2 regions of the Streptomyces sp. NPDC048338 genome follow, and region 2 is predicted to be linked to the other one. Evidence: riboswitches for the same ligand, from Rfam matches in the RefSeq annotation. Region 2 holds a riboswitch; the other holds the start of a gene.
The links. Region 2 has a riboswitch for glycine ahead of gcvT (glycine cleavage system aminomethyltransferase GcvT). Riboswitches for the same ligand answer to the same signal wherever they lie in the genome.
Positions count from the first base shown of each region.

Region 1 (4,865 bases), on a different contig from region 2:
CGCGTCGACACCGGCGAGACCCTCGTCGGGCACAACCCGGGCGACGAGCTCGCGCGACGGCGCCGCGACCGGGCCGTCTGAGCGGGCGGGTGTCCCGGCCCGCGCGTCCTGGGGCGTCGGCGGGAGCCCGGTCTTGGGCGGGGGTCCGATTGTCAGTGGCGTAGGGGAGCATCGGAGATGTGAGAGCCGCGCCGACGATCCTGCATCTGGACATGGATGCCTTCTTCGCCGCCGCCGAGCAGGCCGCGAAGCCGAGTCTCCGCGGGAAGCCGGTCGTGGTCGGGGGCCTCGGCCCCCGTGGCGTCGTCGCGACCTGTTCGTACGAAGCCCGCCGTTTCGGCGTCCATTCGGCGATGCCGATGGGGCAGGCCCGCCGGCTGGCGCCCAACGCCGCCTATCTCGTGCCGCGCTTCGCCTTCTACCGGGCGATCAGCGAACAGGTCATGGAACTGCTCGGGCGGCTCTCCCCGCTCGTCGAGCCGCTGAGCCTGGACGAGGCCTTCGTGGACCTGGAGGCCGGGGGCGCGGCCGAGGACGCCGCGAGCGCGCGGGAGGCCGGTGAGCGGCTGCGCAGGGACATTCTCGGGGCCACGGGGCTGACGGGGTCGGTGGGGCTTGCGGGTTCCAAGATGATCGCGAAGATCGCCTCGGAGGAGGCGAAGCCCGACGGGCTCGTGCTCATCCGACCCGGGACGGAGAGGGAGCTGCTCGGCCCGAAGTCCGTGCGGATCCTGCCCGGGGTCGGACCGGCGACCGGGGAGCACCTGCGGAGGGCCGGGATGACCACGGTGTCGGACCTCGCGGAGGCGGGCGAGGACGAGCTCGTACGCCTGCTCGGACGGGCGCACGGGACGTCCCTGTACCGGATGGCCCAGGGGTACGACGACCGGCCCGTGGTGGCCGAGCGGGACGCGAAGTCGGTCTCGGTCGAGGACACCTTCGACGTGGACCTGCACGACCGGCTGCGGATCCGCATGGAGGTCGAGCGGCTGGCGGAGCGCTGTGTGGGCCGGCTGCGGGGCTCCGGGCACTCCGGGCGCACGATCGTCCTCAAGGTGCGGCGGTACGACTTCTCGACCCTCACGCGGTCCGAGACCCTGCGCGGACCGACGGACGACCCGGTGGTGGTCCGGGAGGCGGCGGGCCGGCTGCTGGAGTCCGTGGACACGACGGGCGGGATCCGGCTCCTCGGCGTCGGCGTGAGCGGCCTGGCGGACTACACCCAGGAAGACCTCTTCGCCCAGGCGGAGGCGCGGGCGGAGGAGACGGGGACGCGACCGGGTTCGGCGGACCCGGCGGGGGCGGATCCGGAGACCGGCCCGGCGGCACGGGAGGCCGAGACGGCCGTGCCGGAACCGGAGCCGTCCGCCGCCGAGCGCCGCTGGGCACCCGGCCACGACGTGCGGCACTCCGTGTTCGGCGCCGGCTGGGTGCAGGGCAGCGGAGTGGGGCGGGTCACCGTCCGCTTCGAGGAGCCGGGCTCGGCGCCGGGCCGCGTACGCACCTTCCTCGTCGACGACCCGGACCTGGCGCCGGCGGACCCGCTGCCCCTGGTCGAGGGCGGGCCGACGGGTGTGGCGGCCGCCCGGACGGGGCCGGGGCCCGGAGGGCCCTGACCCTCGCCGCGGCGACGACCCGGAGGCCGGTCAGGCGTCGCCCTGCCCCGCCAGGCGGCCGAAGTCGCGGTCCGGGGGCGGCGGGGGGAGGGCGATGTCGTAGTGGCGGTAGAGCTGGAGCTCCTGCTCGGGGGAGAGGTGCCGGCCCACGCCGAAGTCGGGGGCGTCCTTGATCAGGGCGCGTTCGAACGGGATGTGGAGGCCGTCGCCGACCAGTTCGCTGGGCTCCAGGGGGACGAAGGCGTCCCGGCTGAAGAGGCCCGTACGGACCGCCGCCCATTCGGGAACTCCGGTCGCGTCGTCCAGGTACACCTCGTCCACGGTGCCGATCTTGTGTCCGTTGCGGTCGAACGCCTTGCGGCCGATCAGGCTGCGCGGATCGATGTCGGTCTGCACGGTCCCTCCAACTGGTCGCAACTGCTCTACAAGGACTACGAAAGTGCACATCTGGGATGTCGGCCACTTGAGCGACGGGGAGCGGAACCTCGCTGGTAGGCTGGCTGTGGCTGCTGACCCCGTGCGGGAGAGTCCTCCGGAGAAACCTTTCGGAGGCGCCGAAGGAGCAAATCCTCCCCGGAATCTCTCAGGCCCCTGTACCGCACGGACGAGGTCACTCTGGAAAGCAGGGCGGGAGTCGTCCATCGACCTCCGCCCTCACCGACGGTGAAAGCCGGCGTGCTCCTTCGGCATGCCGGTGAAACTCTCAGGTTGAGATGACAGAGGGGGAGGCCGTCCGGGTACCCGCGCCGTGGTGCCCCTCGCAGGTCGTGACGACCAGGAGGCCTCCGTACATGACCGCCAACCGCACTCCGCTCTCCGAGCTCGAACAGGGCATCCCGTTCGAGCAGCGGCACATCGGGCCCGACGCCGAAGCCCGGGCCAAGATGCTCGCGCAGGTCGGCTACGGCTCCCTCGACGAGCTCACCGACGCCGCGGTGCCGGACGTGATCAAGAACGCCGAGGCGCTCGGCCTGCCCGCGGCCCGCACCGAGGCCGAGGTCCTCGCCGAGCTGCGCACCCTCGCCGACCGCAACCAGGTCCTCGCCCCGATGATCGGCCTCGGCTACTACGGCACCTTCACGCCGCCGGTGATCCTCCGGAACGTGATGGAGAACCCCGCCTGGTACACCGCGTACACGCCGTACCAGCCGGAGATCTCGCAGGGCCGCCTGGAGGCGCTGCTCAACTTCCAGACGGTGGTCGCCGACCTGACCGGTCTGCCCACCTCCGGCGCCTCCCTCCTGGACGAGGGCACCGCCGCCGCCGAGGCGATGGCGCTGTCCCGCCGGGTCGGCAAGGTCAAGAACGGCGTCTACCTCATCGACGCCGACACCATGCCGCAGACGATCGCCGTCATCGAGACCCGCGCCGAGCCGACCGGTGTCGAGGTCGTCGTCGCCGACCTCGGCGAGGGCATCCCGGCCGAGATCGCCGAGCGCGGCGTCTTCGGCGTCCTCCTCCAGTACCCCGGTGCCTCCGGCGCCGTGCGCGACCTGAAGGCCGTCGTCGACCAGGCCCACGAGCTCGGCGCCATCGTCACCGTCGCCGCCGACCTGCTCGCCCTCACCCTGCTCACCTCGCCCGGTGAGCTCGGCGCCGACATCGCCGTCGGCACCACCCAGCGCTTCGGCGTCCCCATGGGCTTCGGCGGTCCGCACGCCGGCTACATGGCCGTCCAGGACAAGCACGCCCGTTCGCTGCCCGGCCGCCTCGTGGGCGTCTCCGTCGACGCCGACGGCAACCGCGCCTACCGCCTGGCCCTGCAGACCCGCGAGCAGCACATCCGCCGCGAGAAGGCCACCAGCAACATCTGTACGGCCCAGGTCCTGCTCGCCGTCATGGCCGGCATGTACGCCGTGTACCACGGTCCGGACGGCCTGAAGCAGATCGCGGAGCGCACCCACCGCTACGCCGCCATCCTGGCCCGCGGCCTTCGCGACGGCGGCGTCGAGGTCGTCACCGACACCTTCTTCGACACCGTCACCGTCCGCGTGCCCGGCAAGGCCGACGAGGTCGTGGCCGCCGCCCGCGAGGCCGGCGTCAACCTCTACCGCGCCGACGCCGACCACGTGTCCGTGTCCTGCGACGAGACCACCGGCCGCGCCCAGCTCGCCGCCGTCTGGTCCGCCTTCGGCGTCGAGGCCGACGTCGCGGCCCTGGACGCCCTCGCCGAGGACGCGCTGCCCGCCGGACTGCTCCGTTCCGACGCGTACCTGACCCACCCGGTCTTCCACGCGCACCGCTCCGAGACGTCGATGCTGCGCTACCTGCGCAAGCTCGCCGACCGCGACTACGCCCTCGACCGCGGCATGATCCCGCTCGGCTCCTGCACCATGAAGCTGAACGCGACCACCGAGATGGAGTCGGTGACCTGGCCCGAGTTCGGCCAGATGCACCCCTTCGCGCCGGTCGAGCAGGCCCAGGGCTACCTCACGCTCATCACCGAGCTGGAGGAGCGCCTCGCCGAGGTCACCGGGTACGACAAGGTGTCGATCCAGCCGAACGCCGGTTCGCAGGGCGAGCTGGCCGGCCTGCTGGCCGTCCGCGCCTACCACCGCGCCAACGGCGACCTCCAGCGCACCGTCTGCCTCATCCCGTCCTCCGCGCACGGCACCAACGCCGCCAGCGCCGTGATGGCCGGCATGAAGGTCGTGGTCGTCAAGACCGCCGACGACGGCGAGGTCGACATCGAGGACCTGCGGGCCAAGATCGCGCAGTACCGCGACGAGCTGTCCGTGCTGATGATCACCTACCCCTCCACCCACGGTGTGTTCGAGGAGCACGTCGCCGACATCTGCGCCGAGGTCCACGACGCCGGCGGTCAGGTGTACGTCGACGGTGCCAACCTCAACGCCCTGGTCGGTCTCGCGAAGCCGGGCCGGTTCGGCGGCGACGTCTCGCACCTGAACCTGCACAAGACCTTCTGCATCCCGCACGGCGGCGGCGGCCCGGGCGTCGGCCCGGTGGGTGTGCGCGCCCACCTCGCCCCGTACCTCCCGAACCACCCGCTGCAGCCCACCGCGGGCCCGGAGACGGGCGTCGGCCCGATCTCGGCCGCCCCGTGGGGCTCGGCCGGCATCCTGCCGATCTCGTGGTCGTACGTCCGCCTGATGGGCGGCGAGGGCCTCAAGCGCGCCACGCAGGTGGCCGTCCTGGCGGCGAACTACATCGCCAAGCGCCTGGAGCCGCACTACCCGGTGCTCTACACCGGACCGGCCGGCCTGGTCGCCCACGAGTGCATCGTCGACC
Region 1 covers NZ_JBICYQ010000011.1:9,426-14,290, forward strand. The annotation lists gene ACGFZF_RS24540 (MerR family transcriptional regulator) at 1-81, shown strand, start outside; gene ACGFZF_RS24545 (DNA polymerase IV) at 180-1,616, shown strand; gene ACGFZF_RS24550 (PRC-barrel domain-containing protein) at 1,647-2,063, opposite strand; glycine riboswitch at 2,127-2,225, shown strand; gene gcvP (aminomethyl-transferring glycine dehydrogenase) at 2,408-4,865, shown strand, end outside.
Region 1: linked by a shared signal. The riboswitch ahead of gcvP (aminomethyl-transferring glycine dehydrogenase) and the one ahead of gcvT (glycine cleavage system aminomethyltransferase GcvT) in region 2 are both predicted to bind glycine.

Region 2 (4,865 bases):
GGTACGAAACTACTTCAGGCCGGGGTACAGCGGGTGCTTGTCCGCGAGCGCGGTCACCCGGGCCTTCAGCGCCACGGCGTCGAAGCCGGGCTTCAGGGTCTCCGCGATGATGTCGGCCACCTCACGGAAGTCCTCGTCGCCGAAACCGCGGGTCGCGAGCGCCGGCGTGCCGATGCGCAGACCCGAGGTGACCATCGGCGGACGCGGGTCGTTCGGGATCGCGTTCCGGTTGACCGTGATGCCGACCTCGTGGAGACGGTCCTCGGCCTGCTGGCCGTCCAGCTCGGAGTTGCGCAGGTCGACCAGGACCAGGTGCACGTCCGTGCCGCCGGAGAGGACGGAGACACCGTGCGCGGTGACGTCGTCCTGGACCAGACGCTCGGCCAGGATCCGGGCGCCGTCCAGCGTGCGCTGCTGGCGCTCCTTGAACTCCTCCGAGGCCGCGATCTTGAAGGAGACGGCCTTGGCCGCGATCACGTGCTCCAGCGGGCCGCCCTGGAAGCCGGGGAAGACCGAGGAGTTCAGCTTCTTGGCGAACTCCTTCTTCGCCAGGATGATGCCGCCGCGCGGGCCGCCGAGCGTCTTGTGCGTGGTGGAGGTCACCACGTCCGCGTACTCGACCGGGTTCGGGTGCAGACCCGCCGCGACGAGGCCCGCGAAGTGGGCCATGTCGACCCACAGGTACGCCTCGACCTCGTCGGCGATCCGGCGGAACTCGGCGAAGTCCAGCTGGCGCGGGTAGGCGGACCAGCCCGCGATGATCACCTTGGGGCGGTGCTCCTTGGCGAGCCGCTCGACCTCGGCCATGTCGACCAGACCGGCCTCGTCCACGTGATACGCGACCACGTTGAACTGCTTGCCGGAGAAGTTCAGGCGCATGCCGTGGGTGAGGTGGCCGCCGTGCGCCAGGTCCAGGCCGAGGATCGTGTCGCCCGGCTGGGCGATCGCGAAGAGGGCGGCCTGGTTGGCGGAGGCGCCGGAGTGCGGCTGCACGTTGGCGTACTCGGCGCCGAACAGGTCCTTGATCCGGTCGATCGCGATCTGCTCGGCCACGTCGACGTGCTCGCAGCCGCCGTAGTAGCGGCGGCCCGGGTAGCCCTCGGCGTACTTGTTGGTGAGGACGGAGCCCTGGGCCTCCATGACCGCGACCGGAGCGAAGTTCTCCGAGGCGATCATCTCGAGGGTGGACTGCTGGCGGTGGAGCTCGGCGTCGACAGCGGCGGCGACGTCGGGGTCCAGCTCGTGGAGAGGGGTGTTCAGAAGCGACATGAATTCGATCCCTAAGGGGTCTCAGTTCCCGGCGGAGAACTCGGCGTACTCGTCGGCGGAGAGCAGGTCCTTCGGCTCCTCGGCGACGCGTACCTTGAACAGCCAGCCACCCTCGAACGGAGCGGTGTTCACCAGGGACGGGTCGTCCACGACGTCCTGGTTGGCGGCGACGACCTCGCCGGTGACCGGGGAGTACAGGTCGCTGACGGACTTCGTCGACTCCAGCTCGCCGCAGGTCTCGCCCGCGGTGACCGTGTCGCCGACCTCGGGAAGCTGGGCGTAGACGACGTCACCGAGCGCGTTGGCCGCGAACTCCGTGATGCCCACCGTCGAGACGCCCTCCTCGGCGTCCGACAGCCACTCGTGCTCCTTGGTGTAACGCAGCTGCTGGGGGTTGCTCATGACCTGATTCTCCTGGATCGGGGGAGTGCTGATGAACGTGGGTCTTGCCAGATGAGACGTGAAGTGAGATGGACCCGGGCGCCGGCGGCCCGGGGGAACGTCACTTCTCGCGCTTGTAGAACGGCAGCGCGACGACCTCGTACGGCTCGTGGGTGCCGCGGATGTCCACACCTACACCCTGCGTGCCGGGCTCGGCGTGCGCCGCGTCCACGTACGCCATGGCGATCGGCTTTCCGAGGGTCGGGGACGGGGCACCCGAGGTGACCTCGCCGACGACCTGGCCGTCCACGACGACCTGCATGCCGGCCCGCGGGACCCGGCGGCCCTCGGCGATCAGGCCGACGAGCTTGCGGGGCGGGTTGCCCGCGGCGCGCTCGGCGGCGGCCTCCAGCGCCTTGCGGCCGACGAAGGCGCCGTCGTTCGTCGTCTTCTCGAACTTCACGACCCGGCCCAGACCGGCGTCGAACGGCGTCAGCGAGGTGGTCAGCTCGTGCCCGTACAGCGGCATGCCCGCCTCCAGGCGCAGCGTGTCGCGGCAGGACAGGCCGCAGGGGATCAGGCCGACCGGGGCGCCCGCCTCGGTCAGCGCCCGCCACACGCCCTCGGCGTGCTCGGGCTTGAGGAACAGCTCGAAGCCGTCCTCGCCGGTGTAGCCGGTACGGGCGATCAGCGCGGGGACCCCGGCGACCGTGCCCGGCAGGCCGGCGTAGTACTTCAGGCCGTCCAGGTCGGCGTCGGTGAGGGACTTCAGGATGCCGGGGGACTCCGGGCCCTGCACGGCGATCAGCGCGTACGCGTCGCGGTCGTCGCGGACCTCGGCGTCGAAGCCGGCCGCGCGCTCGGTGAGGGCGTCGAGGACGATCTGCGCGTTGGAGGCGTTGGCGACGACCATGTACTCCTGCTCCTGGAGCCGGTACACGATCAGGTCGTCGAGGATGCCGCCGTCCTCCTGGCAGATCATCGTGTAGCGGGCGCGGCCGAGGCCCACGGTCGAGATGTTGCCGACGAGCGCGTGGTCGAGCAGCTCGACGGCCTGCGGACCGGTGACCGTGATCTCGCCCATGTGGGAGAGGTCGAACAGACCGGCCTTGGTGCGGACGGCGTTGTGCTCGTCGCGCTCGCTGGCGTAGCGCAGCGGCATGTCCCAGCCGGCGAAGTCGGTCATGGTCGCGCCCAGCGAACGATGCAGGGCATCGAGGGCGGTCAGGCGGGGGGCGTTGCTCATGGGGTGGCTCCCAAGTCCCAGGGGGCGTGCAGGGCACGACATGCATGACGGGTGAGGACAATCCTCCCCATCTGTCATGGAACCTGAGAGGTTCACCGAGGGCATCCTCGGCTTGCACCTTGGGTGGAGCCGCACCGGTGCTCCCGGGGCGGTTCGCTTTTCAGATCTGCCTCATCCACGCGGTACGGGGCCTGAGAGATTCAAGGGAGGGTCTTGCTCCTTCGGCGCCCGGACTGCTACAGCAGTGCTACAGCCTGTCCAGGACTCTCCCGCGCGGATTCGAGCGGCCGATATGCGGTTGTGTGCGCTTGGCGCGCACATCATTGCACGCGGGGTCTCATCGGCAAATCGCTTGTGCCGCATTACCGTTTCTTTACACTTCTTGGGCAAGGGCTCCCCAAGGGCCCGACAGGGGGAGTAGCGATGACGTTCCAGCGGACCGGCGCCTATGCGGCCGACACCGGACTGCCGGCCGGACGCGCCCGGGCCAGGACCCGCCGGCGCGGCAAGGCCACGCCTCTGCTGCGGGACCTGCGCGAGCGGGCCGGCCGCGGGCCGCGGGCGCTGACCTTCGCCGCCGGTGACCTGGTCGTGGTCTCCGGGCTGCCCGGCAGCGGCAAGTCGACCCTGATGGCCCGCGCGGCCGAGGGCCGGGGAGTCGACTCGCAGGACGCCCGGGAGCGCTGGGAGGCACTCATGCCGCGCTTCCTGCCCTACGCCGTCTACCGGCCACTGGTCCGCGTCGCCCACTACGCCGGACTGCGGCGGGACCTGCGCGCCGGCCGGAGCGTGATCGTGCACGACTGCGGCACCCAGTCCTGGGTGCGCGCCTGGCTCGCCCGCGAGGCCCGCCGAAGAGGGCGCGCCCTGCACCTGATCATGCTCGACGTCACCCCCGCCGCCGCCCGCGAGGGCCAGCGCGAGCGGGGCCGCGGGGTCTCCGGCTACGCCTTCGCCCGGCACCGACGGGCCGTCGGCCGCCTGCTGCGCGCCGTGGAGTCGGGCAGCCTGCCCCCGGGATGCGCCTCGGCGACCCTCCTCGACCGGGACGCGGCCGACGCGCTGCGCCGGATCGCCTTCCGCGACGAGGACTGAGAGCCCGGCGGATCCACGGCGGATCCGAAAGGGGGCGAGTGGGGACGGCCGCCCCGGGCCCCGGCGGATTTCGGCCCGGCACCGTGCGCGGGGGGCCGTACGGAGCCGCGCGGAGGGGCCGCCGACCGGCGGCGACGCGCGCGCACGGTGATACGGACCGAGGCGCTCCGTGCGTATCTGGCCACGGCGAGGTCAGGGCGGCGTTAGGGTTCTGCCCCGAGGGCGCGTGACGACTTCGCGCGAGAAGGGGAACCGAGAACCGTGGACGTTACGTGGCCGGGCAACGAGCTCGAAGAGGTGCTGGCCGCCTCACTGGGCAACCCCGCTGCCGGGGGCCGGCTCGTCGAGGTGCTCGGACGGAGCCCGATCTGGGTGCCCCTGCCGAACGGCGGCGGCCCCGACAGCACCGACCTCGACCTGCCCACGATGGAGATCGACGGCTTCCCGTACGTCCCCGTCTTCAGCTCCGAGCAGCAGTTCCTCGCCTGCGTCGGCAGCCACATGTCCTTCACCGTCGCCCCGGCCCGGGAGTTCGCCCGCGGCCTGCCGCCGCAGCTCGGCATCGCCGTGAACCCCGGCGGCACCGTCGGCGCCCCGCTGCCCCCGCCCGCCGTGGCCGAACTCTGCCGGGTCGGCCGCACCCCGCTGGACGGCCCCGCGACCGGTGGCCGGGTCCGCCTCTTCGAGCCCGACTGGCAGGACGACCCGGTCGACTTCCTCTCCGCCGCGGCCGCCGAGTTCGACGCCACCGGGGTCGTCGTCACCGCCCGGCGCGCCCTGGCCAGCGTCGAGGGCACCGAACCCGCCCTCTTCGTCGGCGTCGAGCTCGCCACCTGGGACGGCGTCGACCGCAACGCGCCCCTGGACGCGCTCG
Region 2 covers NZ_JBICYQ010000008.1:281,634-286,498, reverse strand. The annotation lists gene glyA (serine hydroxymethyltransferase) at 10-1,269, opposite strand; gene gcvH (glycine cleavage system protein GcvH) at 1,291-1,671, opposite strand; gene gcvT (glycine cleavage system aminomethyltransferase GcvT) at 1,772-2,896, opposite strand; glycine riboswitch at 3,067-3,178, opposite strand; gene ACGFZF_RS20590 (AAA family ATPase) at 3,320-3,991, shown strand; gene ACGFZF_RS20585 (enhanced serine sensitivity protein SseB) at 4,253-4,865, shown strand, end outside.